DNA from 2 places in the Planococcus sp. TJ-307 genome. Region 2 is predicted to be linked to the other one. Evidence: a T-box and tRNA genes for the amino acid it is inferred to sense, from the RefSeq annotation. Region 2 holds a T-box; the other holds one or more tRNA genes.
The links. The T-box of region 2 lies ahead of ileS (isoleucine--tRNA ligase). A T-box ahead of a tRNA ligase gene usually reads a tRNA of that ligase, here a tRNA-Ile.
Positions count from the first base shown of each region.

Region 1: it has a tRNA-Ile gene. The T-box ahead of ileS (isoleucine--tRNA ligase) is inferred to sense a tRNA for this amino acid. The anticodon was not compared.

Region 1 covers NZ_JBZDOJ010000002.1:1,034,979-1,046,018, forward strand. The annotation lists gene menC (o-succinylbenzoate synthase) at 1-561, opposite strand, end outside; gene AC4EHK_RS11535 (o-succinylbenzoate--CoA ligase) at 552-1,985, opposite strand; gene menB (1,4-dihydroxy-2-naphthoyl-CoA synthase) at 2,049-2,867, opposite strand; gene menH (2-succinyl-6-hydroxy-2,4-cyclohexadiene-1-carboxylate synthase) at 2,864-3,691, opposite strand; gene menD (2-succinyl-5-enolpyruvyl-6-hydroxy-3-cyclohexene-1-carboxylic-acid synthase) at 3,688-5,388, opposite strand; gene AC4EHK_RS11555 (isochorismate synthase) at 5,375-6,766, opposite strand; gene AC4EHK_RS11560 (1,4-dihydroxy-2-naphthoate polyprenyltransferase) at 6,938-7,849, shown strand; gene AC4EHK_RS11565 (DMT family transporter) at 7,970-8,935, shown strand; tRNA gene AC4EHK_RS11570 (tRNA-Glu) at 8,949-9,020, opposite strand; tRNA gene AC4EHK_RS11575 (tRNA-Ser) at 9,027-9,117, opposite strand; tRNA gene AC4EHK_RS11580 (tRNA-Asn) at 9,122-9,196, opposite strand; tRNA gene AC4EHK_RS11585 (tRNA-Ile) at 9,198-9,274, opposite strand; tRNA gene AC4EHK_RS11590 (tRNA-Gly) at 9,289-9,362, opposite strand; tRNA gene AC4EHK_RS11595 (tRNA-Phe) at 9,369-9,444, opposite strand; tRNA gene AC4EHK_RS11600 (tRNA-Asp) at 9,461-9,536, opposite strand; tRNA gene AC4EHK_RS11605 (tRNA-Met) at 9,540-9,616, opposite strand; tRNA gene AC4EHK_RS11610 (tRNA-Ser) at 9,681-9,773, opposite strand; tRNA gene AC4EHK_RS11615 (tRNA-Ile) at 9,789-9,865, opposite strand; tRNA gene AC4EHK_RS11620 (tRNA-Met) at 9,874-9,947, opposite strand; tRNA gene AC4EHK_RS11625 (tRNA-Ala) at 9,968-10,043, opposite strand; tRNA gene AC4EHK_RS11630 (tRNA-Pro) at 10,050-10,126, opposite strand; tRNA gene AC4EHK_RS11635 (tRNA-Arg) at 10,153-10,229, opposite strand; tRNA gene AC4EHK_RS11640 (tRNA-Leu) at 10,260-10,348, opposite strand; tRNA gene AC4EHK_RS11645 (tRNA-Gly) at 10,379-10,453, opposite strand; tRNA gene AC4EHK_RS11650 (tRNA-Leu) at 10,459-10,543, opposite strand; tRNA gene AC4EHK_RS11655 (tRNA-Lys) at 10,567-10,642, opposite strand; tRNA gene AC4EHK_RS11660 (tRNA-Thr) at 10,654-10,729, opposite strand; tRNA gene AC4EHK_RS11665 (tRNA-Val) at 10,745-10,820, opposite strand; rRNA gene rrf (5S ribosomal RNA) at 10,831-10,946, opposite strand.
Region 2 covers NZ_JBZDOJ010000001.1:1,212,091-1,223,130, reverse strand. The annotation lists gene AC4EHK_RS05910 (solute carrier family 23 protein) at 1-1,121, opposite strand, end outside; gene pyrR (bifunctional pyr operon transcriptional regulator/uracil phosphoribosyltransferase PyrR) at 1,149-1,685, opposite strand; gene AC4EHK_RS05900 (RluA family pseudouridine synthase) at 1,880-2,791, opposite strand; gene lspA (signal peptidase II) at 2,791-3,267, opposite strand; gene ileS (isoleucine--tRNA ligase) at 3,391-6,153, opposite strand; T-box leader at 6,196-6,410, opposite strand; gene AC4EHK_RS05885 (DivIVA domain-containing protein) at 6,448-6,969, opposite strand; gene AC4EHK_RS05880 (YlmH family RNA-binding protein) at 7,064-7,849, opposite strand; gene AC4EHK_RS05875 (YggT family protein) at 7,909-8,178, opposite strand; gene AC4EHK_RS05870 (cell division protein SepF) at 8,199-8,681, opposite strand; gene AC4EHK_RS05865 (YggS family pyridoxal phosphate-dependent enzyme) at 8,678-9,349, opposite strand; gene ftsZ (cell division protein FtsZ) at 9,461-10,654, opposite strand; gene ftsA (cell division protein FtsA) at 10,713-11,040, opposite strand, start outside.

The DNA of each region.
Region 1 (11,040 bases), on a different contig from region 2:
AAAAAACTGCAGCTTCGGATAAGCAGCGACTACGGATTTTAACAAAGCAATCTCCATGGCCGGATGTATTTTTATTTTGACTCGCTTATAACCGGCTTCGGCAGCACGGGCTACCTGACCCTCAATTTTCAGCGGATCCGCTGCTACTACAATGCCTGCAGGAACCGGTTGCTGAGAGCCTCCTACGAACTTCCACAATGGCTTTTTTTGCTGCTTGGCGAACAAGTCCCACACGGCCATTTCTATAGCAGCTTTGGCCATTCTATTGCCTTTAACCGCAGCAAACAAGTCCCATGCCTGCTGTGGGTTCTCAAAGCTTTTATTTATGAGCAGCGGCACTAGAACTTGTTCCAGCACAAACCGGCAGCTGACGATGGTTTCTTCCGTATACCATGGCGTTTCAAAAGCCACACATTCCCCGTAGCCAACATGACCCGCCTCACCTGTAACTGAAACCACGATCACTTCCCGTTCTTCCACTTGCTGCAATACTGTCTTGAACGGGGACCGCAGCGGCTGTCGAACTGTTTTCAGCTGAATGTTCCGGACTGTTACAGCCATGCTCTCAGCTCTCTTCTCAATAGTTTGTTCGACGCATTGCGCGGCAGCGACTCGACAAATGACAGCCTTTTTGGCACTTTGTAAGAAGCCAGCTGCTCACGGCAGTACACCAGCAATTCATCCGTTGTTGCTTCTTTGTTTAGCACCACAAATGCTACAGGAACTTCGCCCCAGTTTTCGCTTGCTGCACCACAGACACCGGCTTCCCGAATAGCCGGATGGGCCAGCAAAACTTTCTCAATTTCCGCTGGGTAAACGTTCTCTCCGCCCGAAACGATCAGATCTGAACGCCGGTCCACAACAAATAAAAAGCCTTCTTCATCCAAATAGCCAATGTCTCCCGTGTGGAGCCAGCCGTCTTCATGCACATTCCGCTCGCTAAATTTGCCAATATAGCCCGGCGTCACTTGAGGCCCGCGAATGAGAATTTCTCCATTTTCTCCTGGTTTTTCCGTATCATCTATTTTGACTTCGTATAAAAATAGCGGTTTGCCGGAAGAGCCTATTTTCCGCTCCGCATCTGCCGATTGCAAAGTTGTGGTCTGCGAGGACGTTTCCGTCATTCCGTAGGTTTGCAAAACCGGAATTCCACATTTTTCGGCACGCTTGATGTAAGCGACTGGAATCGGTCCGCCACCAGCAAGAACTGCTTTAAACTGAGGAGACGCATGTGTTCGAGATTGTTCCACATTGCTTAAAATCCGTTCCAGCATAACTCCTACGACTGACATATGAGTCACGGTACCCTTACAAATTTCCTCTGCACTGCGCTCCGCATCAAACTTTTCATAGAGCCGCACACCCATGCCGTAAACCAGCGACCGCATCAAAATCGAAAAGCCACTGATATGGAACAAGGGGACGGAACACAGCCACACATCGTTAGGCGCAATACCGAGATTAAGCGCTGAAGATACCGCACTTGAAAAATGATTTTCGGCTGTTTGCCGAACGCCTTTTGGATTGCCTGTAGTTCCGGATGTATACATGATGGAAATGGTGCGGTCCTGTCGCCACTGTTGCTGCGGTTCGAATCTCACCGGCACAGCTGCATCGAGTTCACTGAATAAAATTATTGTGGAGGATGTCACTTTACCTGTTAGCTGATCGGCCATCAACACGTGGTCCACTCCAGAATCTTCGATTTGATACGCCAGTTCTGCTTTCGCCAGCCGCTCGTTCAGCATGACCATTTCGCAGCCCAAATGAAGACAGCCGTACATGACAAAAACAAACGCTGGATTCGACTTTGCCAGAATCGCAACACGCGAATCTGCTGTTATGCCGAGTGCAGTCAATTTACCGGCATATTCAAGCGCCAGGTCATTAGTTTCTGAAAATGTCCATTGCTTTTCCCCAAACGACAAAGCCATTCGATCGCCACTCAAATAACTCCGCTGGCTTAACCAGTTCGGATACGTCATCTAAAAAATCCTTTCTTCAAAAAAAGCTGTCCCCTGGGAGGACAGCTTTCAATTATTCGATAATCACGGGAAACGCGGGAATTGGCCAAAGTCCGGTTTGCGTTTTTCTTTGAACGCATCGCGGCCTTCTTTTGCTTCATCCGTTGTGTAATACAATAGGGTTGCGTCTCCAGCCATCTGCTGCAGTCCAGCAAGGCCGTCTGTGTCAGCATTCATTGCGGCTTTAACAAAACGCAGTGCAGTCGGGCTCATTTCAAGCATTTCCTGGCACCACTGAACCGTTTCGTCTTCCAATTGGTCAAGAGGCACAACTGTGTTGACTAAGCCCATATCCAATGCTTCCTGCGCATCGTACTGGCGGCATAGGTACCAAATTTCACGCGCTTTCTTGTGTCCGATGATGCGAGCCAAGTAACCCGAGCCGTAGCCAGCGTCAAATGAACCTACGCGCGGCCCTGTTTGGCCAAAGCGTGCGTTGTCTGCAGCAATCGTCAAGTCACAAACTACGTGCAAAACGTGTCCGCCACCGATTGCATATCCTGCCACCATTGCGATGACCGGTTTTGGAATCACACGGATCAAACGCTGAAGGTCAAGAACATTCAAGCGTGGAATTTCATCTTCCCCAACATAACCGCCATGTCCGCGTACCGATTGGTCGCCGCCTGAACAGAAAGCCTTTTCGCCTTCGCCAGTTAAAACAATGACGCCTACATCTGCATTGTCGCGTGCACGTGAAAATGCATCGATCAACTCATGAACTGTTTTCGGACGGAAGGCGTTGCGCACTTCTGGACGGTTGATGGTAATTTTTGCAATACCATTAAAAATTTCATACTTAATATCTTCATATGTACGTTCTGTAATCCACTCGCGTGTCATGATTTTCCTCCTTGATAGTTCAAACTTAAATACTCTCTTACTATTGTAGCAAATTCAACAGGTTTTTCCACATGTATCGCATGGCCGGCATCAATAGTTTTGTGAACAGCGTCCGGCAATCGCTCAGACATCTCATTGGCGATCGCTTCAAACTTCTTATCTTGCAGTCCCGTTACCAACAAAACCGGTATGCCCAGCTTTGCCAACCGATCCCAGTAAGACGCCTGTGCACCGGTTCCCATGCCCCGTAGGCTGTTCGCAAGGCCCACCGGTTTTTGTGCTAAGCGCTCTTCCCGGACAGCTTGCTTCACCGGTTCAGGCAAGGATTTTTGGCTGTCAAACAGTGAAATGTTTTCCCAGCGGTCAACAAATTCTTCTATTCCGCCAGCAACAATTCGTTCGGCCAGCTCTTCATCGCGCTTGCGGCGTTCTTGCCGCTCCGCTTCACTCGACAGTCCAGGAGAAGCACTTTCCAACACCAATGCGTTAATACGCTTTGGAAATCTGCAAGCATATGCCAGTGCCGTCCGACCGCCCATTGAATAGCCAACAAGCGTCAAGCTTTCCAAATTCAATTGTTCGAACAAAGCATCCAAGTCTTCCAGCTGCCGTTCCATAGAATAAGGCTCAACCGTTTCCGGACAATCCGTTTCGCCATGGCCGATCAAATCGATCAGGACGATTTTGGATTCATGCCAAGCTTCAATAACGGGCTGCCAGCTTTTTGTGCTTCCCGTAAAGCCATGTAAAAAGACAACCGTTTGTTGTTTGTCCCCGTTCATGATTTCAAGGTGATAACGGGTTCCGTTAACAGCAAGCCTCATTGCTTGGCCAGCTCCTCGTCAAAACGGCTCCACAATTTGCGGTGTATGGCAACATTATGCTGGCGCTCTGTAAACACTTCAATGATTTTGACGGCTTTGTCTTTTGGCTGATCCAACGCTTCAGCTAACTGTTCTGCCGTTTCCACTGCAACATACTGCGCATCATACATTTTTGCGGCATCAACGAATGTCAGTCCTGTCGGCGTGCCGAACAAATCCTCAAAATAACGCTCTTCCTGAGACTGCGGCAAATAAGAGAATATCCCACCGCCATCGTTATTCATGATGACAATCGTCAAATCCGTTGCTTGCATTTTGGACGCTATCAACCCGTTCATGTCGTGCAAAAATGACAAGTCTCCGATATACAGAAACGCTGGACGCTGGTTTGCAGCCTGGACGCCAAATGCCGTCGACACCACACCGTCAATGCCATTTGCTCCGCGGTTGGCATAAATCACGATATCCCGAGCTGTCGCTTTAAAGTAAGTATCGACATCTCGGATTGGCATGCTGCTGCCAACAATCAAATCACAGGCATCAAGTTTATCAAAAAATACTTTTGCCAAGACGCCCTCATCCAACTCTTCCTGGCAATGGCGGTTGACCACTTCCCAGTAAAGTGCTGAAGCAGTTGTCCATTTTTCACGGTACGGGTTCTCTTGCTTCTTTTCTACTGGCATGTGCCATAACGCATTTGCGGATGACTGAATGTGATGCGTAGCAAGCGATTGAGCATCCCGCAGCATGGGACTTTCGTCAAACACTGCATATACTGCCGGTTTTACTGCAGTCAGGAACAAAGTGAGCGGCTTCGACACCGGCTGTGGTCCGATCCGGATAACTGCTTCTGGTGCAACTTCTTCTTTAAATGTTTCATTTTTTAATAAGGCATCATAAGAATCAATAATGAGATGTATTGCTTCTGGAGGAACATTACCTCGCAGATTCGATAACGGATCTGCCAGTACAGGCCAATCGAGCTTTTGGATAAACTTCCAGAATTCATCCGGCATCTGCGCAGTCATTTCTCCAACAATCAGCAAACCCTTTTCTTTTGTCAGCAGGTTTTGCAGAAATTCCTGGCTGCTGGCCGATAAAGCCATTTCTCCGCCGAAATGAGCGATTTCCCCAAAGCTTTCATAAGCCTGGTCAAAATCGATGCGCAGCGGTTCTCGGAACGGTACGTTGACATGTACAGGTCCTTTTGGTTCGCTGCTGGCATTTTGGACAGAGCGATGCAGATGGCGGGACAGGAATGCCAATTGGTTTTCTGTTTCTGGCATTGGCAAATCTGTCGCCCATTTGACATGAGACCCAAACAAATTGACTTGGTTAATGGCTTGTGGCGCTCCGACTTCGCGCAGCTCATGCGGACGGTCTGCCGTTACAACGATCAATGGCACACGTGCATAATAGGCTTCAACGATTGCAGGAAAATAATTGGCGGCTGCAGTACCCGATGTACACAACAGCATAACTGGTCTGCCGGAAGCTTTTGCCATGCCGAGTGCAAAATAGGCGGCTGAACGTTCGTCAATCTGCCGGTAAACCGTTAGGCCTTCCTGCTTCATGCAAGCATAGGCAAGCGGTGTGGACCGGGATCCTGGACTGATGACAACATCCGACACCCCCAGTTCGACCAGCGAATGGGTAAATGCAGATACGTATTCGGTTAATGCTTTACGATTCGTCACTCCATTGACCTCCCAATGCCCGAAGCATCGGCCTGAATTTAACCCATGTCTCGTCATACTCTGATTGCGGTGTGGAATCTGCTACAATTCCGCCGCCCGCATATAAATAAGCTTTTTCGCCATCCAATAAAGCTGAACGGATCGCGACGGCGAATTCGCCGTCTCCTTTGGCATCGATCCAGCCGATAGGAGCTGCGTAATAGCCGCGATTCATCGCCTCGTATTTACGGATCATCTCCAAAGCTTCTAATTTCGGTTCCCCGCCAAGCGCCGGAGTTGGGTGAAGAACCTCTACCAAATCAAACAAAGTAGCACCTGGATTTAATACACCTTCCACTGGTGTATACAAATGCTGGATATCTCTAATTTTTAACAGCTTCGGCAATTTAGGGACAACTGTCCGGCTGCAGTTTGCTTCAAATACTTCGCCGATCATCTTCACCACGTATTGATGCTCTGCCCGATTTTTCGGGTCTTGCAGCAAAGCTTCGCCCAGTTCGATGTCTTTTTCCATGGTTTTCCCTCGAGGTGTAGAACCCGCTAAACACGTTGAGAGTGCTTTTCGGTCTTCCACTTTCACCAACCGCTCTGGAGTCGCTCCAAAGAAAAACTGTTCTTCTGCCTCCAAGCCAAACAGGAAGCTTTCAGGCTGTTCATTGGAAACTTGATAGAGTGCTGAAGCCGGAGAAAGCTTATGGTCGTATTCCAGCTTTAGCGTTCTTGCAATCACTACTTTTTCCACTTCTTCAGCCTTTATAATATCGGTTACTTTTTGAACCGAAGCCATGTATTCTTCTTTTCTCATTTCTGTTCGGCCAATCGCCCGGGGCTTATCGTATTTATCCACTTCTGATACTTGAGCCGCGTGAATTAATTTGTCGCGCTCTTTGCGCATCGCTTCAAACTCTGCAAAGCTTTCTTGCTGATCCGTGATGAGATGAATGCTGACAAAAGCCTGCTCACCTTTTAAAATCAACTGAAAAGTCGGCACTGCAAAAAAAGCCTGCGGGAACCTTGTCCATTCACTCGGCTTGTTGTTCAAAGGATCGAATGAAAAGCCTCCAAAAAGCACGGGTTGAACCGAATTTTCTTCATTGACAATTTGGCGGCACAAGCTCTCCCAGTCTTCTTTGATTTTCTCAAATCGTCCTGTTGATTCACCTGTAGAAAGAACATGCGCATGGCCAATTCCAACCAAGGTGAATGTCTTTTCCCGATTTTGCCAATACATGCGTTTTCCCGTATGTTCATCTCCCCCGGCTTCAAAAAATGCCAATGCAGACATCCGGGTAACTTCAATTGTTTCCGTATAAAAGCGGTAGCCTTCGTATTGGCTTTCCGCAGGCTGTTGGATCGATGAAGACGATTCTGAATTCACCTGAATACCTCCGTTTTAAGACAAGCGTCTCGTTTATTCCACTAACTGTTTTACTTTTTAATCTCTATCCTCTATCATACTCTTTTCTGCTAAAATCAGCACATCATTTGCTGTATTCCCTTCTATTTTGAAGTACAATAAACAGTGGAAAGAATTAAAGGAGAGATAGAAATGACACATTCACTACAAGCGGACAGCGGATGGCGCGTTTGGTGGCAGTTGACCCGCCCTCATACATTAACCGCATCCTTCGCTCCCGTTTTCTTGGGAACAATGATTGCTTTAAACCATTCCCCTATTGATTGGATTTTATTCCTGGCGATGCTTGTCGCAAGTTTGTTGATTCAGGCAGCCACCAATATGTTCAACGAATACTATGATTTCGCCAGAGGCCTGGACAATGAAAACTCTGTCGGCATCGGCGGCGCAATTGTTCGAAACGGCGTCAAACCTAAAACTGTTTTGGCTTTAGCTCTAGCATTTTACGGGATCGCCGCGGTTATCGGAATCTACATTTGCTCACAAACCAGCTGGTGGCTTTTAGTTGTTGGGGCAATTGCGATGATGATCGGCTATTTTTACACAGGCGGACCCTACCCGATTGCTTACACGCCTTTCGGTGAACTATTTTCCGGAGTGGTTATGGGTTATTTGATCGTCATCATTGCATTCTACATTCAAACCGGAATGGTGACATGGGAAGCTTCCTTGCTTGCTGTTCCAAGTACCTTATTAGTAGCTGCAATTATGTTGTCCAATAATATCCGTGACATTGTCGGAGATGAGGAAAGCGGCCGCAAAACATTGGCCATTTTGGTTAGACGGCCTGCTGCGGTCAACATTCTTATGTGGTTCTTTATCTTGGCGTACGCTTGGATTGTCATTCTTGTCGTTACAGGAATGTTGACACCCTGGGCCTTGCTGGTCTTTCTCAGTGTCTTAAAACCGATTAAAGTCGTTCAGATCTTCAAACGCTTCACTGAACCGCTCAAAGTGATGCCAGCCATGAAAGATACAGGCAAAACGAATACCTTTGTCGCATTCTTGCTCGGCATCGGATTATTGATTGATTACCTTCTATAATAATGTGTAAAAGGGATTCCACAGGGATCCCTTTTTAGTTTGAATAACACTATGATGAAATTTAAGCATGCGGTATAGTAGATAAATCATTAAAAAGTGTTTGTTTTAGGAGGCTGTCGGATGAAACCCATTATAATTGGCATTATCGCTGCTTTTTTCTTTGCCTTTACTTTTGTACTAAACGCTACAATGGAAGCCAGTGGCGGGAGTTGGATTTGGAGCGCCTCTCTTCGCTTTATCTTCATGATTCCCTTTTTGCTGGTGATTGTCCTCTTCCGAAGAAACCTGAAGCCGTTACTGCAGGAAATGAACAGAAACAAAGGAGCTTGGTTGTTATGGAGCTTTGTCGGATTCGGTTTATTTTACGCTCCCCTGTGTTTTGCTGCTGCTTACTCTCCAGGTTGGCTTATTGCAGGCACATGGCAAATTACTATTATCGCAGGTACACTTTTGGCCCCGCTATTTCTAATTACGGTACATAGCAATAAAGAGACAATTCAAATACGAGGAAAAATCCCTCTAAAAGGCTTGTTAATCTCGTTTATTATAGTGGCAGGAGTTTGTTTGATGCAGCTAGAGCACCTGGCAGCCGTATCTTCCACAACATTGTGGCTTGGTTTTATTCCAGTAGTGATCGCTGCTTTTGCATATCCGCTCGGCAATAGAAAAATGATGGATATATGTGAAGGCAGGCTGGATGCTTATCAGCGAGTTTTAGGAATGTCTTTAGCCAGCTTGCCTTTTTGGCTCTTGCTATCGCTTTATGGCGCCATTACAGTAGGCGGACCAACAGCGTCGCAAAGCTTTCAAACTTTGATCGTCGCAATCAGCTCAGGCGTTATTGCTACCGTTCTTTTCTTTAAAGCTACAGATCTGGTTAGGGGAAACATGCAAAAGCTAGGCGCCGTTGAAGCCACTCAATCGATGGAAGTTTTATTTGCTTTAGTAGGTGAAGTTCTGTTTCTATCCATTGCTTTTCCATCCGGTTTATCGTTATTTGGCATATTGCTCGTGATGCTTGGGATGATGCTTCACAGCTATATTTCCACTAAAACGAAAAAAAGCGTCATGCAATTAAATGCATGACGCTTTTTTATAATGACCCCTACGGGATTCGAACCCGTGTTACCGCCGTGAAAGGGCGGTGTCTTAACCGCTTGACCAAGGGGCCTAATACTGGCGGAGAAGGAGGGATTTGAACCCTCGCGCCGGTTGCCCGACCTACACCCTTAGCAGGGGCGCCTCTTCAGCCACTTGAGTACTTCCCCAGTATGGCTCCGAAGGTAGGACTCGAACCTACGACCATCGCATTAACAGTGCGGTGCTCTACCACTGAGCTACTTCGGAATGGTGGGCCTAAATGGACTCGAACCATCGACCTCACGCTTATCAGGCGTGCGCTCTAACCAGCTGAGCTATAGGCCCATATGTATAAATTATGGAGCGGGTGAAGGGAATCGAACCCTCATCATCAGCTTGGAAGGCTGAGGTTTTACCACTAAACTACACCCGCAAAAGATGGTGGGTCAGGACGGAATCGAACCGCCGACACTTAGAGCTTCAATCTAATGCTCTACCGACTGAGCTACTGACCCACAACTTTGAAAAAAATGGCGGTCCCGACCGGGATCGAACCGGCGATCTCCTGCGTGACAGGCAGGCATGTTAACCGCTACACCACGGGACCATTTGGTTGCGGGGGCAGGATTTGAACCTGCGACCTTTGGGTTATGAGCCCAACGAGCTACCGAACTGCTCCACCCCGCGATAATGATATAAATTGCTTCTTACACATTCTTTAATAAAAATTGTCCACACATTTTAAAAATAATGGAGGAGGAAGAGGGATTCGAACCCCCGCGGGATTTGACTCCCCTGTCGGTTTTCAAGACCGATCCCTTCAGCCAAACTTGGGTATTCCTCCGTGATAATAGATAAATGGTGGACCTTGCAGGACTCGAACCTGCGACCGGACGGTTATGAGCCGTCTGCTCTAACCAACTGAGCTAAAGGTCCTAAAAAAGTGGCGGCAGAGGGGATCGAACCCCCGACCTTACGGGTATGAACCGTACGCTCTAGCCAGCTGAGCTACGCCGCCAGGATCTTTATTAATATAGTTGGTGGAGCCTAGCGGGATCGAACCGCTGACCTCCTGCGTGCAAGGCAGGCGCTCTCCCAGCTGAGCTAAGGCCCCATTGTTTGGTCGGGAAGACAGGATTCGAACCTGCGACCCCTTGGTCCCAAACCAAGTGCTCTACCAAGCTGAGCTACTTCCCGAACTTGAATTGCTGAGGGTAAAAATATGGCGCGCCCGAGAGGACTCGAACCTCTAACCGCTTGATTCGTAGTCAAGTACTCTATCCAATTGAGCTACGGGCGCTTGAAATCTATTCATTTGGTTTTGCATAAATGGTGCCGAGGACCGGAATCGAACCGGTACGGTAGTCACCTACCGCAGGATTTTAAGTCCTGTGCGTCTGCCAGTTCCGCCACCCCGGCAAGGGGTCGGTATCATGTGCAAAAAAAATATGGAGCGGAAGACGAGGTTCGAACTCGCGACCTCCACCTTGGCAAGGTGGCGTTCTACCACTGAACTACTTCCGCAAAAATGGTGCGGGTGAAGGGAGTCGAACCCCCACGCCCGAAGGCGCTAGATCCTAAGTCTAGTGCGTCTGCCAGTTCCGCCACACCCGCGTGGCAATTATGCAATTAAAAAATGGTGAGCCATGAAGGATTCGAACCTTCGACCCTCTGATTAAAAGTCAGATGCTCTACCAGCTGAGCTAATGGCTCGTTTACATGAGTGGTGCCGGAGAAAGGACTTGAACCCTCAACCTACTGATTACAAGTCAGTTGCTCTACCAGTTGAGCTACTCCGGCGAAAGAGTGAAAAAATGGTGGAGGATGACGGGATCGAACCGCCGACCCTCTGCTTGTAAGGCAGATGCTCTCCCAGCTGAGCTAATCCTCCGATAAGTATTGCCCAGCGACGTCCTACTCTCACAGGGGGAGACCCCCAACTACCATCGGCGCAAAAGAGCTTAACTGCCGTGTTCGGGATGGGAACGGGTGTGGCCTCTTTGCCATCATCACTGGACTATTTGGTTTTGAAAGACAAGATTGATTATACCAATCTCACAGGTTTTTACAAGCTTTTTTTACAAAAAACTATTCCTTATTCTTTCAAAACT
Region 2 (11,040 bases):
AAGTTGCGGTTGTTGCCAAAGTCAATGTTGTTGTCCACCAGCATGCGCAATCCGGAAGAAGCGATAATGCCGAACAGCAGGATCGAAATTCCGCCAAGCACTGCTGTCGGAATGGTCTCGATCACCGCCATCAGTTTGCCCAGAAATGAAAACGCAATGGCGAACACTGCAGCTCCTAAGATTACATAAACTGAAAATACTTTCGTTATGGCCAGAACGCCAATGTTCTCGCCGTATGTGGTCTTTGGCGGACCGCCGACCAAGGAAGAAATAAAGGTTCCGATGCCGTCGCCCAGTATCGAGCGGTGCAGGCCGGGATCTTTTATGTAATTGCGGTCTACGATTTTGCCGAGCACCAGCTGATGGCCGATGTGTTCAGAAATGGTCACGATGGCAATTGGCACCATGACGAACAGCAAGGTCGGCGTTACTTGAAACGAGTAATCCACTCCCGGAATCAGAAACTCCGGTACAGCGAACCAGCTTGCTTCGCCGATGGCCGTAAAATCAATAATGCCAATCGCAGCTGAGTATACATAGCCTACGATGATACCAATCAAGATGGGCATCAGTGAAATGATATTTTTGAAATAGATGTTGCAAATGATTGCCGTCAACAACGTGACAATGGCAGCTGAGAAATGGATCAAGCTGTATTCCGATCCGTTGCCGACAGGAATATTCATCGCCATGTCTACTGCCGTTCCTGACAAGGCAAGTCCGATAACAATGATGACAGGTCCTACCACAATCGGTGGAAGCAGCTTCATCAGCCATTGATAGCCCGTTTTCCAAATGATCAGCGCAACAATGGCGTAAACTGCTGACACGAACATCGCACCGATCATCGCCGAGCCGATGCCGCCAGTTTCAGTGGCAATCGTGATTGGTACAATAAAGGCGAATGAAGAACCCAGGTAAGCTGGTACTTTAAACTGCGTAATAATGATGAAGATGATCGTGGCGATTCCGCTTGTCAACAGCGCAATGGCAGGGCTCAAGCCGACCAGCTGCGGCACCAGGATCGTCGCGCCAAACATCGCAAACATGTGCTGCAAACTTAATGAAATCCATTGGGCTGCTTTCGGTTTATCTTGTACATCTAAAATTGCTTCGCTCACTGTCCATTCTCCCCTGTCTCTATCTCTCTATTCGTGAATGGCTACCCGGTCAACCCGGTCGCTTTCGATCATTTGCACGACTATCCGTTCATCGCTCGATGTCGGAATGTTTTTTCCGACAAAGTCTGCCCGGATCGGCAGTTCGCGATGGCCCCGGTCAATGAGCACAGCCAGTTGAATTTGGGCAGGTCTGCCAAGATCCATCACGGCGTCCATCGCCGCACGGACTGTCCGTCCTGTATAAAGCACATCGTCCACAAGAATAACCTTTTTATTGAGTATGCTGTGTTCGATATCCACTTGCTGGACCAAAGGCTCCTGATTTTTTGTTTTAATGCTCAGGTCGTCCCGGTAAAGAGTGATATCAAGTTCGCCTTTCATAATCGGGCGTCCTTCGATTTTTTCTATTTTCTCCGCCAGGCGCTTTGCAATGAAAGCTCCCCGCGTTTTGATGCCGACCAGTATGCACTCATCGATGCCTTTGTTGCGTTCAATAATTTCATGCGCGATTCGGGTGATAGCCCGGCTGATTGCTTGTTCGTCCAAAATATCCGCTTTTTCCACCATGAGTTCCGCTCCTTTTTTACAAATAAAAAACCTCTTGCCCAAGAGGCAAGAGGATAGATGCGCAGAAAAATTCAGCACGGAAGACAGGCTTCCGGCTTGCGTAAATACCTTCTCAGCCTCTCAGGACTGTTATTAAAGGTGTTCATTATTCGGTTCGTTTTTTTAAGTATAAAGAAAGACGTTCGGGTTTGTCAATCCTTGTCGCGAAGAGATTCTAGGAGTTCTGCAAATTCAGCCGGCGGCTCTGCAGAAAACTCCAGGTATTCTGCCGTTTTTGGATGAACAAATCCGATGACTTCTGCGTGAAGAGCTTGTCCGCCAACGTCCATCGTTTTTTTCGGTCCGTACTTTGGATCGCCAACAAGTGGATAGCCAATGTATTTCATGTGGACACGGATTTGGTGGGTTCTTCCTGTTTCCAGACGGCATTCCACAAGCGTGAAGTTGCCGAAACGTTCCAATACGCGGAAATGCGTAACCGCATGCTTTCCTTTGTCGACAATGGCCATATTCTGGCGCTCTTTTGGATCGCGTGCAATTGGTGCTTGAATTGTTCCTTTGTCATGAGGAATATGTCCATGTACCAATGCTACGTATTTACGGGTAACAGTCTTTTTCACCAATTGGTCAACCAATGACGTATGGGAAGCATCATTTTTCGCGACCATCAACAACCCGGATGTATCTTTGTCAATTCTATGGACGATTCCAGGGCGTACTACGCCATTAATACCGGAAAGATCCTGGCAATGATGCATTAAGCCATTCACCAATGTTCCATTAGCATGTCCCGGAGCAGGGTGGACAACCATGCCTTTCGGTTTGTTGACGACAAGAACATCTTCGTCTTCATAGACAATTTCTAAATTCAGGTCTTCAGGCACAACATCCAGCTCTACAAGCTCGGGAGGGGTGACAATGATAATATCTTGCAAGCGTACTTTGTAGTTTGGCTTTACGGTAATGCCGTTAACTTTTACCGCGCCTTCTTTGACCCAATTGGCGATCTGCGAACGCGACCATTCTTCATCTATCGATGACACGGCTTTGTCTACTCGTTCGCCGGCCATTTCTTCTGAAATTTCAATCGTTAAATCTTCCATTAAGACACCTTTTTCTTTTGTTGTTTTTCGTCATAAATAATATAAATAATCATTAACACGACACCGATTGTTAAAGCGGCATCCGCAACATTAAATATCGGAAACTCGTAATTGATCACCGGAATCAGCACATCGACAAAATCGACGACTTCCCCGCGCAGCATCCGATCGATAAAGTTGCCGATCGCTCCGCCTAAGAGAATCATCAAGCTTAGCTGGAACAGCGGCTGCCCTTGTGCGTGTTTATGAAAATAGTAAAGAATCCCAATGATGACTGCCACGGTAATGATGCCAAACAGCCACATCTGTCCCTCAAGCATTCCCCAAGCGGCGCCGCGGTTCCGGTGCGACAGCCAACCGAGATAAGGTTCAATTACCGGAATTCGTTCGCCCAATTCCATATTTTTCAGGACCAGCCATTTTGTCCATTGATCCACTGCAATTATCAATAACGCGATTCCATAATAAATAAACATCCGTATCCTCCGTCAATTCATCAGTCAATCTATTTTAACACAATATCATTGAAAAAAGTAAAGGTCTGAAAAACCGGAATGCCGGTTCTCCAGACCTCTACTCTACATGAACCGCTCTGTGTGTTAAGCGTATTGTTTTTCTACAACACTTGCACAGCGCGGGCATAATGCCGGATGTGCTTCGCTTGTGCCAATTTCTTCTGAAATCGTCCAGCAGCGTTCGCATTTTTCGCCTTGTGCTTTTTCAACTGTCACTGAAACTTCGTTCAGTTTGACAGCATGTTCTGGTGCTTGATCTTGCGTACCGCCGTATTCGTATTTTGATACGATAAACAATTGGGCAAGGTTTTCATCCGTAGAAGCGAGCAACGCCGCCAGTTCGTCGTTTCCGTAAACGGTCACTTTTGCTTCAAGGGATTTACCGATTGTTTTAGCAGCACGTGCTTCTTCCAATGCTTTTAACACATCGTCGCGAACATCCATAAAGCGGCTCCATTTTTCATTCAAGCCTTCAAACGCTGGATTTAGTACTGCTTCTGGGAAGTCAGTCAACTGGACACTTTCTTCTTCAACAAAGTTCAAGTATGACCACAATTCATCAGCTGTATGCGGAATAATCGGTGCAGACAGCTTCAAGATCGCCATCAATGAATCGAACATAACCGTCTGCATGGCGCGGCGGTGCAGGTTATCTGCACTTTCGATATACACGACATCCTTCGCCACATCCAGGTAGAACGAGCTCAAATCATTAGCGCAGTAATTGTTCAATGCGTGATAGATGCTCGAGAATTCGTAGGTTTCGTATGCTTTACGCACAGTTTCCACCATCTTCTGCAATTTCATCGCCATGTACTGATCCATTTCACGCATATCTTCAAATGCTACGCGGTGCTCTTGTTCATTAAAGTCAGCCAAGTTCCCGTGAAGGAATTTCAGCGTGTTGCGGATTTTGCGGTAAACTTCCGACACTTGCTTGAAGTTCTCGTCTGAAACCCGAACATCCGCTGTGTAATCAACAGAAGCAACCCAAAGTCGCAAAATATCTGCTCCCATTTGGTTCATTACTTTTGCAGGCACGATGACGTTTCCAAGTGATTTGCTCATCTTGCGGCCATTGCCGTCAAGCGTGAAGCCATGGCTTAAGATGCCTTTATAAGGTGCGATGCCATTGATGGCGACGCTTGTGGTGAGTGATGAGTTGAACCAACCGCGGTATTGGTCAGATCCTTCCAAATACAAATCAGCCGGATACTGAAGATCTTCACGTTCATCAAGAACGCTTTGGTGAGATGATCCGGAATCGAACCAAACATCCATGATGTCCATTTCTTTCGTGAACAAGCCGTTCGGGCTGCTTGGATGTGTGAATCCTGCCGGCAATAGTTCTGCAGCTGGACGCTCAAACCAAACATTCGACCCTTTTTCACGGAACAAATCAGCGATGTGCGCAATCGTTTCTTCCGTGATCACGGGATCGCCATTTTCGGCGTAGAACACAGGAATCGGAACGCCCCATACGCGCTGGCGCGAAATATTCCAATCGCCGCGGTCACGCAGCATATTGAACAGGCGCGTTTCGCCCCATGCCGGTGTAAATGACGTTTCTTTGATGGCTTTTAAGATTTGATCACGGAAAGCATCGATTGATACAAACCACTGAGCCGTGGCACGGTAGATGACCGGCTTTTTTGTCCGCCAGTCATGCGGATACGAGTGGGTGATGAAAGAAAGCTTCTCAAGAGCGCCTGCATTGTCGAGCGCTTCCGTGATTGATTTATTTGCTTTGTCATAGAACTCGCCTTCGAACCCAGGCGCTTCGTCTGTCATGACTCCGCGTTCATCGACCGGACAAAGAACATCTAAACCGTATTTCTTACCGATCAAGAAATCATCTTCCCCGTGGCCAGGAGCTGTATGGACGCAGCCTGTACCTGAGTCAGTGGTTACATGATCGCCAAGCATAACCAGTGAGGTCCGGTCATAAAGCGGGTGTTTCGCTAAGATATGTTCCATTTCGGCACCTTTCAATACCCGGACAACTTCGTAATCTGTCCAGCCCAATTCTTCCGCAACTTCCTTCAATAGTTCCTGCGCGATGATATAAAGAGAACCATTTACAGATACTTCTGCGTAGTCCAATTTGCCATGCACAGATATCCCCAGGTTTGCCGGGATGGTCCATGGAGTTGTTGTCCAGATGACCAAGTTCGTGCCTTCTGCCAATACGGCTTTGCCGTCAGTGACAGGGAAAGATACGTAAATCGATGGAGATTTTTTATCATGGTATTCGATTTCTGCTTCCGCAAGTGATGATTCGCTTGACGGGGACCAGTAAACCGGTTTTAATCCTTTGTAGATATAGCCTTTATTGGCCATTTTGCCGAACACTTCGATTTGGCGTGCTTCATATGCCGGTTTTAATGTTACATAGGGATTTTCCCAATCGCCGCGAACGCCAATTCTTTTAAATTGTGAGCGCTGGTTGTCGATTTGCTGGTAAGCATATTCTTCGCATAGTTTGCGGAATTCTGCCAATGACATTTCTTTGCGGTTTACGCCTTTATTAGTCAAAGCCTGCTCAATCGGCAATCCGTGTGTATCCCAGCCCGGAACGTAAGGGGCATGGAAACCCATCATGGAACGCGAACGGACGATCATGTCTTTTAATACTTTGTTCAGTGCGTGGCCCATATGCAAATCGCCGTTCGCATATGGAGGCCCGTCATGAAGAATAAAGAATGGGCGGCCTTTTGTCCGGTCCAATACTTTCCTGTAAATGTCCATCTCTTCCCATTTTTGTTGCATTTCCGGTTCCCGGTTCGGCAAATTGCCGCGCATCGGAAAATCTGTTTTTGGCATCAATAACGTATCTTTGTATTCCATTTCCATTCCTCCTGTAGGCATAATAAAAAGCCCCCATCCCTGGAAAGGGACGAGAAGCTTAGACTCGCGGTACCACCCTTGTTGCAGCTAGATAGCTGCCACTCGATCGCCGTAACGTGGCGTAGACGGAATTGGATACTGGCGTTCACCAATTCTGCTCAAGAGTGATTTTCATCCATGCCTTCGTGCCAGGCTTTCACTGTTCCTGGTTCGCTTTACCGTTCAGCATAGCTTACTGTCTCTATCAGCGCGTTTTTTTGTATGTCGTAATTATAGAAGCAGAAAGCCTCAGAGTCAAGAGTTCGACTCTTCTTTGTCCTTCTCAATCTTCTCGAGATTCTGTGTATCAATGTCGTATTCCAACAAGGTTTCCCAATCATCTGTTTCGATCAAATCCAATTGGGCTTCGACCAACATTTTAAAGCGGTTTTTGAAAATGCGTGATTGTTTTTTCAGCTCTTCGATTTCTTGAGCGATGCGGCGTGCTTTTGTCAATGATTCATTGACGATGCGGTCCGCATTTTTTTCTGCTTCTTTGATGATCAATTCTGCTTCTTTTTGTGAGTTGCGTCGAACTTCTTCTGACGCTTCCTGAGCCACAAAAATCGATTTCTGCAATGTTGATTCGATTGTATTAAAATGTCCAACCCGTTCATCGGTTGTCCGCAACCGCTCTTCCAGAGTCGACTTGTCTTTCAGCAGAATTTCATAATCTCTCATGATTTGTTCCAGGAATTCATTTACTTCATCTTCCTGATATCCTCGGAATGCTCGGCTGAATTCTTTGTTATGTATATCTAACGGGGATAATGGCATTGAGTAAACCTCTCCTTAACTTGTCATCTTATCTTCCTATTATACCGTTCATGACTCGAAATTTCAGTATTATTTCGGATTTTTTAAAAGCCGCCTATTTTTTTGCTTCCAGGCGGCCGACTTGCAGCCGGACTTTGTCTTTTTTGGTGCGGCCCTCGATCATTATTAAGCGGACTCGTCCATAACCTCTCGAAGAAATCATATCCGATTCGTGCAGCTCGAACGATGGCTGTTCCTGTAAGGTCCAATTGACTTTCACTTTTCCGCCGTGAATCAGTGCAGACGCTTTTTGACGGGAAATATTATAAACCGAACTCATCACCGTATCCAATCGCATTGAACTGACTGTATACGACTCTTCTGTCCATTCTTCGCTCGTCTCAATCAAATCGCTGACTTCAGTCACTTCATTCAAATGAACTTTCACTTTCGCAGCACTGATGAAATTGCTTTGCAAATACGGACTGATTTCATTCATGACCGCAAGCTGGACACGTTCGTTGTCGATCCGGATATCTCCAAATTTACTGCGATCGAGTCCGAGCGACATTAATGACCCTAAAATATCAGGGTGGCGTAAATTGACGAACTTTGACGGGTATTTTAATTCGAAAACTGTCATATTGAAATCTTCCTGCTGAGGTTCAAAATAAGAAGGGTAGAGCAGCACCCGCTGTCTTTCAGCCTCTTTGAAAGCTCCCGAAGCCATCATTTTTACCTCACTTGACCCCATCACGGCCTCTACGATAAAACGCTGGCGAGGATCCAGAAAATCGGTCAATTTAGGTGAATAGCGGTCTTCCACTTCACGAAGCCATCCGGATGCCTGTTCAATAAACTGTTGTTCTTCTTTTCTAAAATGCTGAAATATCTCTTCCATGTAAATTCTCCTTCGCATTTAGTCCATTCTTCAAGAAAAAGACCTCACATAACGTGAGGTCAATTAAGAAGAAAATAATTAGCCAGGACAACAATTCCTTGGCTTGCTAATCTAAGCGTAAAAATTGCCACAATCGGAGAAATATCGATCATGCCGATTGGTGGAATAAAACGTCTGAATATATCCAAATAGGGATCCGTGATTTTGGAAATCATCTGGCCAAAGCTCGACTCTTTGATGCTTGGCACCCAGCTCATAAAGACACTGATAATGAGAATAAAGAAATAGATGTTAATAGCTGAAAGTAATAGCTCTACAAGAAATAGCATATTATTTTATGGCACCCCTCTTATTGTTGATCATCGTAATAATAATCTGAAATGGCGCCGTCCACTTCAACAGTGTCTGGTACGCATAAGAAGATGTCGGTTCCAATGCGTTGAATATCTCCGCCAAGGGCATAGACTGTTCCGCTTAAAAAATCAATAATCCGAAGACCTTGATCTTTTTCGATGCGTTGAAGATTAACAACCACAGCCTGCTTGCTTTTTAAGCTCTCTGCAATGTCCTGTGCTTCTGCATAAACTCTTGGCTCTGCCAAACTGACTTTTGAAGATTTTGAAGCACTCTGCAAACTGACTAAATTAGGCACAATGGTCTCCTCCACTTTCTGGCGCCGTTCTTTCGGTGCTTTTTTCGGCTCTTGTATTGCGGGGGCCGGTTTTTCATACCTAGGAGCTGGCTTTTGTTGAGGTGCAGGCTGTTCCCGCACTTGTTCTTCTTCATACTCATCTAAATAAAAGAAATTTTTGAATTTGTTTTTAACGCTCATTGTTTTGCCTCACTTTCCGAGCCGACTAACGCTGTTCCAATCCGGACAAAACTTGCCCCTTCTTGTGCAGCAATTAAGTAATCATTGGACATGCCCATGGAGCATTCTGTGCATGGTGCATGGTTCCATTGTTTTTCTGATACTTGGAGTTGGAGTAATTTTAATCCTTTGAAAGCTTCACGAATCTCAAGCTCGTCCGTTGTATTTGGTGCCATCGTCATTAATCCGACTACCTGAATTTTATCATAAGGTTTTAAGGATTCGATAAAGTCCAAAGTCTCACTAGGTGAAAGTCCACTTTTCGACTCTTCACCTGACACATTTACTTGCACAAAACATTTGATTTGACTGCTTGCCCGTTTTTGTATTTCTTTAGCTAAACTTAAACGGTCCAATGAGTGCAGGTAATCAATTTTATCAATGACATCTTTTACTTTTCTTGTTTGCAAATTGCCGATATAGTGCCATGACACATCTTCGACAATTGTTTCATGTTTTTGCGTCAAACCTTCGGGGCGATTTTCTCCCAAATGGTGAATTCCAGCTTGGATTGCTTCTTTCGTACGTTCTAAGCCTACTTGTTTAGTAACAGCAATAACCTGTATACCATCTCTCACGGCATTTAGCTGCTCAGTTATTTCTTCAAACACTGGTTTTATTGGTTTCATACATTCACAACTTTTCTATAGAAGTCCAGTCTATTGTAACAAGATTTGGCTAATTTATCAATCGAGCCCATTGCCTAAAAAAAAACAGCTGCCAACCGGCAGCTGTTCGGATTAACGTCTTTTTTGACGATTGCGTAAGAACGTAGGAATATCTAATGCATCATCATTATTTTTTTCCTGTCTTTGCGGTTCCTGATTGTAATAAGGAGGCTGTTCTTCACGACGCTGCTCGTCGCGGCGTTGGTCTTCGCGGCGTGCATCACGGATTGAAGGTGCCGGTGACTGCTGTTGAATCGATTGAACTCGGCTTGAATTCAATCCAGATCCTCTAGGCGTTCTTGGCTGCAACTGCTCTTCATTAAAACCAGTAGCAATAACCGTCACGATAATTTCATCTTTTAGGTTATCGTTGATAACAGATCCGAAAATCATATTTACTTCTTCATCAGATGCTGAAGCTACGATGTCCGCTGCTTCCTGCACTTCATAAAGGCTAAGGTTTGAACCACCTGTGATATTCATTAAGACACCTTTAGCTCCATCAACGGAAACTTCAAGCAATGGACTGGAAACAGCTTTTTTAGCCGCTTCTGAAGCACGGTTTTCTCCTGAAGAAACTCCGATTCCCATCAATGCAGATCCTTTGTTGGACATAATTGTTTTAACATCGGCAAAATCCAAGTTAATCAATCCAGGTACGGCGATCAAATCAGAAATACCAGATACACCTTGGCGAAGCACGTTATCCGCTTCGCGGAATGCTTCAAGCATTGGCGTGTTTTTATCGACGATTTCAAGAAGACGGTCATTTGGAATGACAATCAATGTATCGACAGATTCTTTCATAGTTGAAATACCACCGATTGCCTGTGTAGAACGCTTGCGACCTTCAAAAGTAAATGGACGTGTTACAACGCCTACAGTTAATGCGCCAAGCTCTTTAGCTATTCCAGCAATAACAGGTGCTGCACCAGTACCAGTACCGCCGCCCATTCCAGCAGTGACGAAAACCATATCTGCTCCACGAAGAGCTTCTTCAATCTGCTCTTTGCTTTCTTCTGCCGCTTTTTTCCCTACATCAGGGTTAGCTCCGGCACCAAGTCCACGCGTAAGTTTTCCGCCAATTTGAAGGCGCACTTCCGCTTTAGATAAGTTTAAAGCTTGTGCGTCTGTGTTTACAGCAATAAATTCTACACCCTGTACTCCGTGCTCTATCATTCGGTTAACAGCATTGTTACCGCCGCCGCCTACACCGATAACTTTTATTACGGCCAGTGCGTCAATATTTGTATCAAATTCTAACATTCTTTTTCCTCCTAAAATTGCTTAGCTTTTATTATGCAAGCTAGATACAATGTTGATTTTATTCAAAGAATCGATCAAACATCTTCTTGGCTTTAGTTACAACACCATCGGAATTTTGTTTTGGCTGCTTTTGTTTCTTAGGCTGCTGTACTTCCTGATGCTCAATTTTTGCAGTTCCAGAAACAGCTCCACCATTTCCAACGCGACCATAGAAAACGTCTTCCATGTACGCATATTGGATTAACCCAACAGCTGTCGTGTATTGCGGTTCACGTACTCCAATAAATTCTGGAGTGAACAAACGGACACGTGTCTGCAGAATGTTGCGGGCTAACTCCGGCAAGCCATCTAATTTAGCCATACCACCAGTTAAAACGACTCCTCCT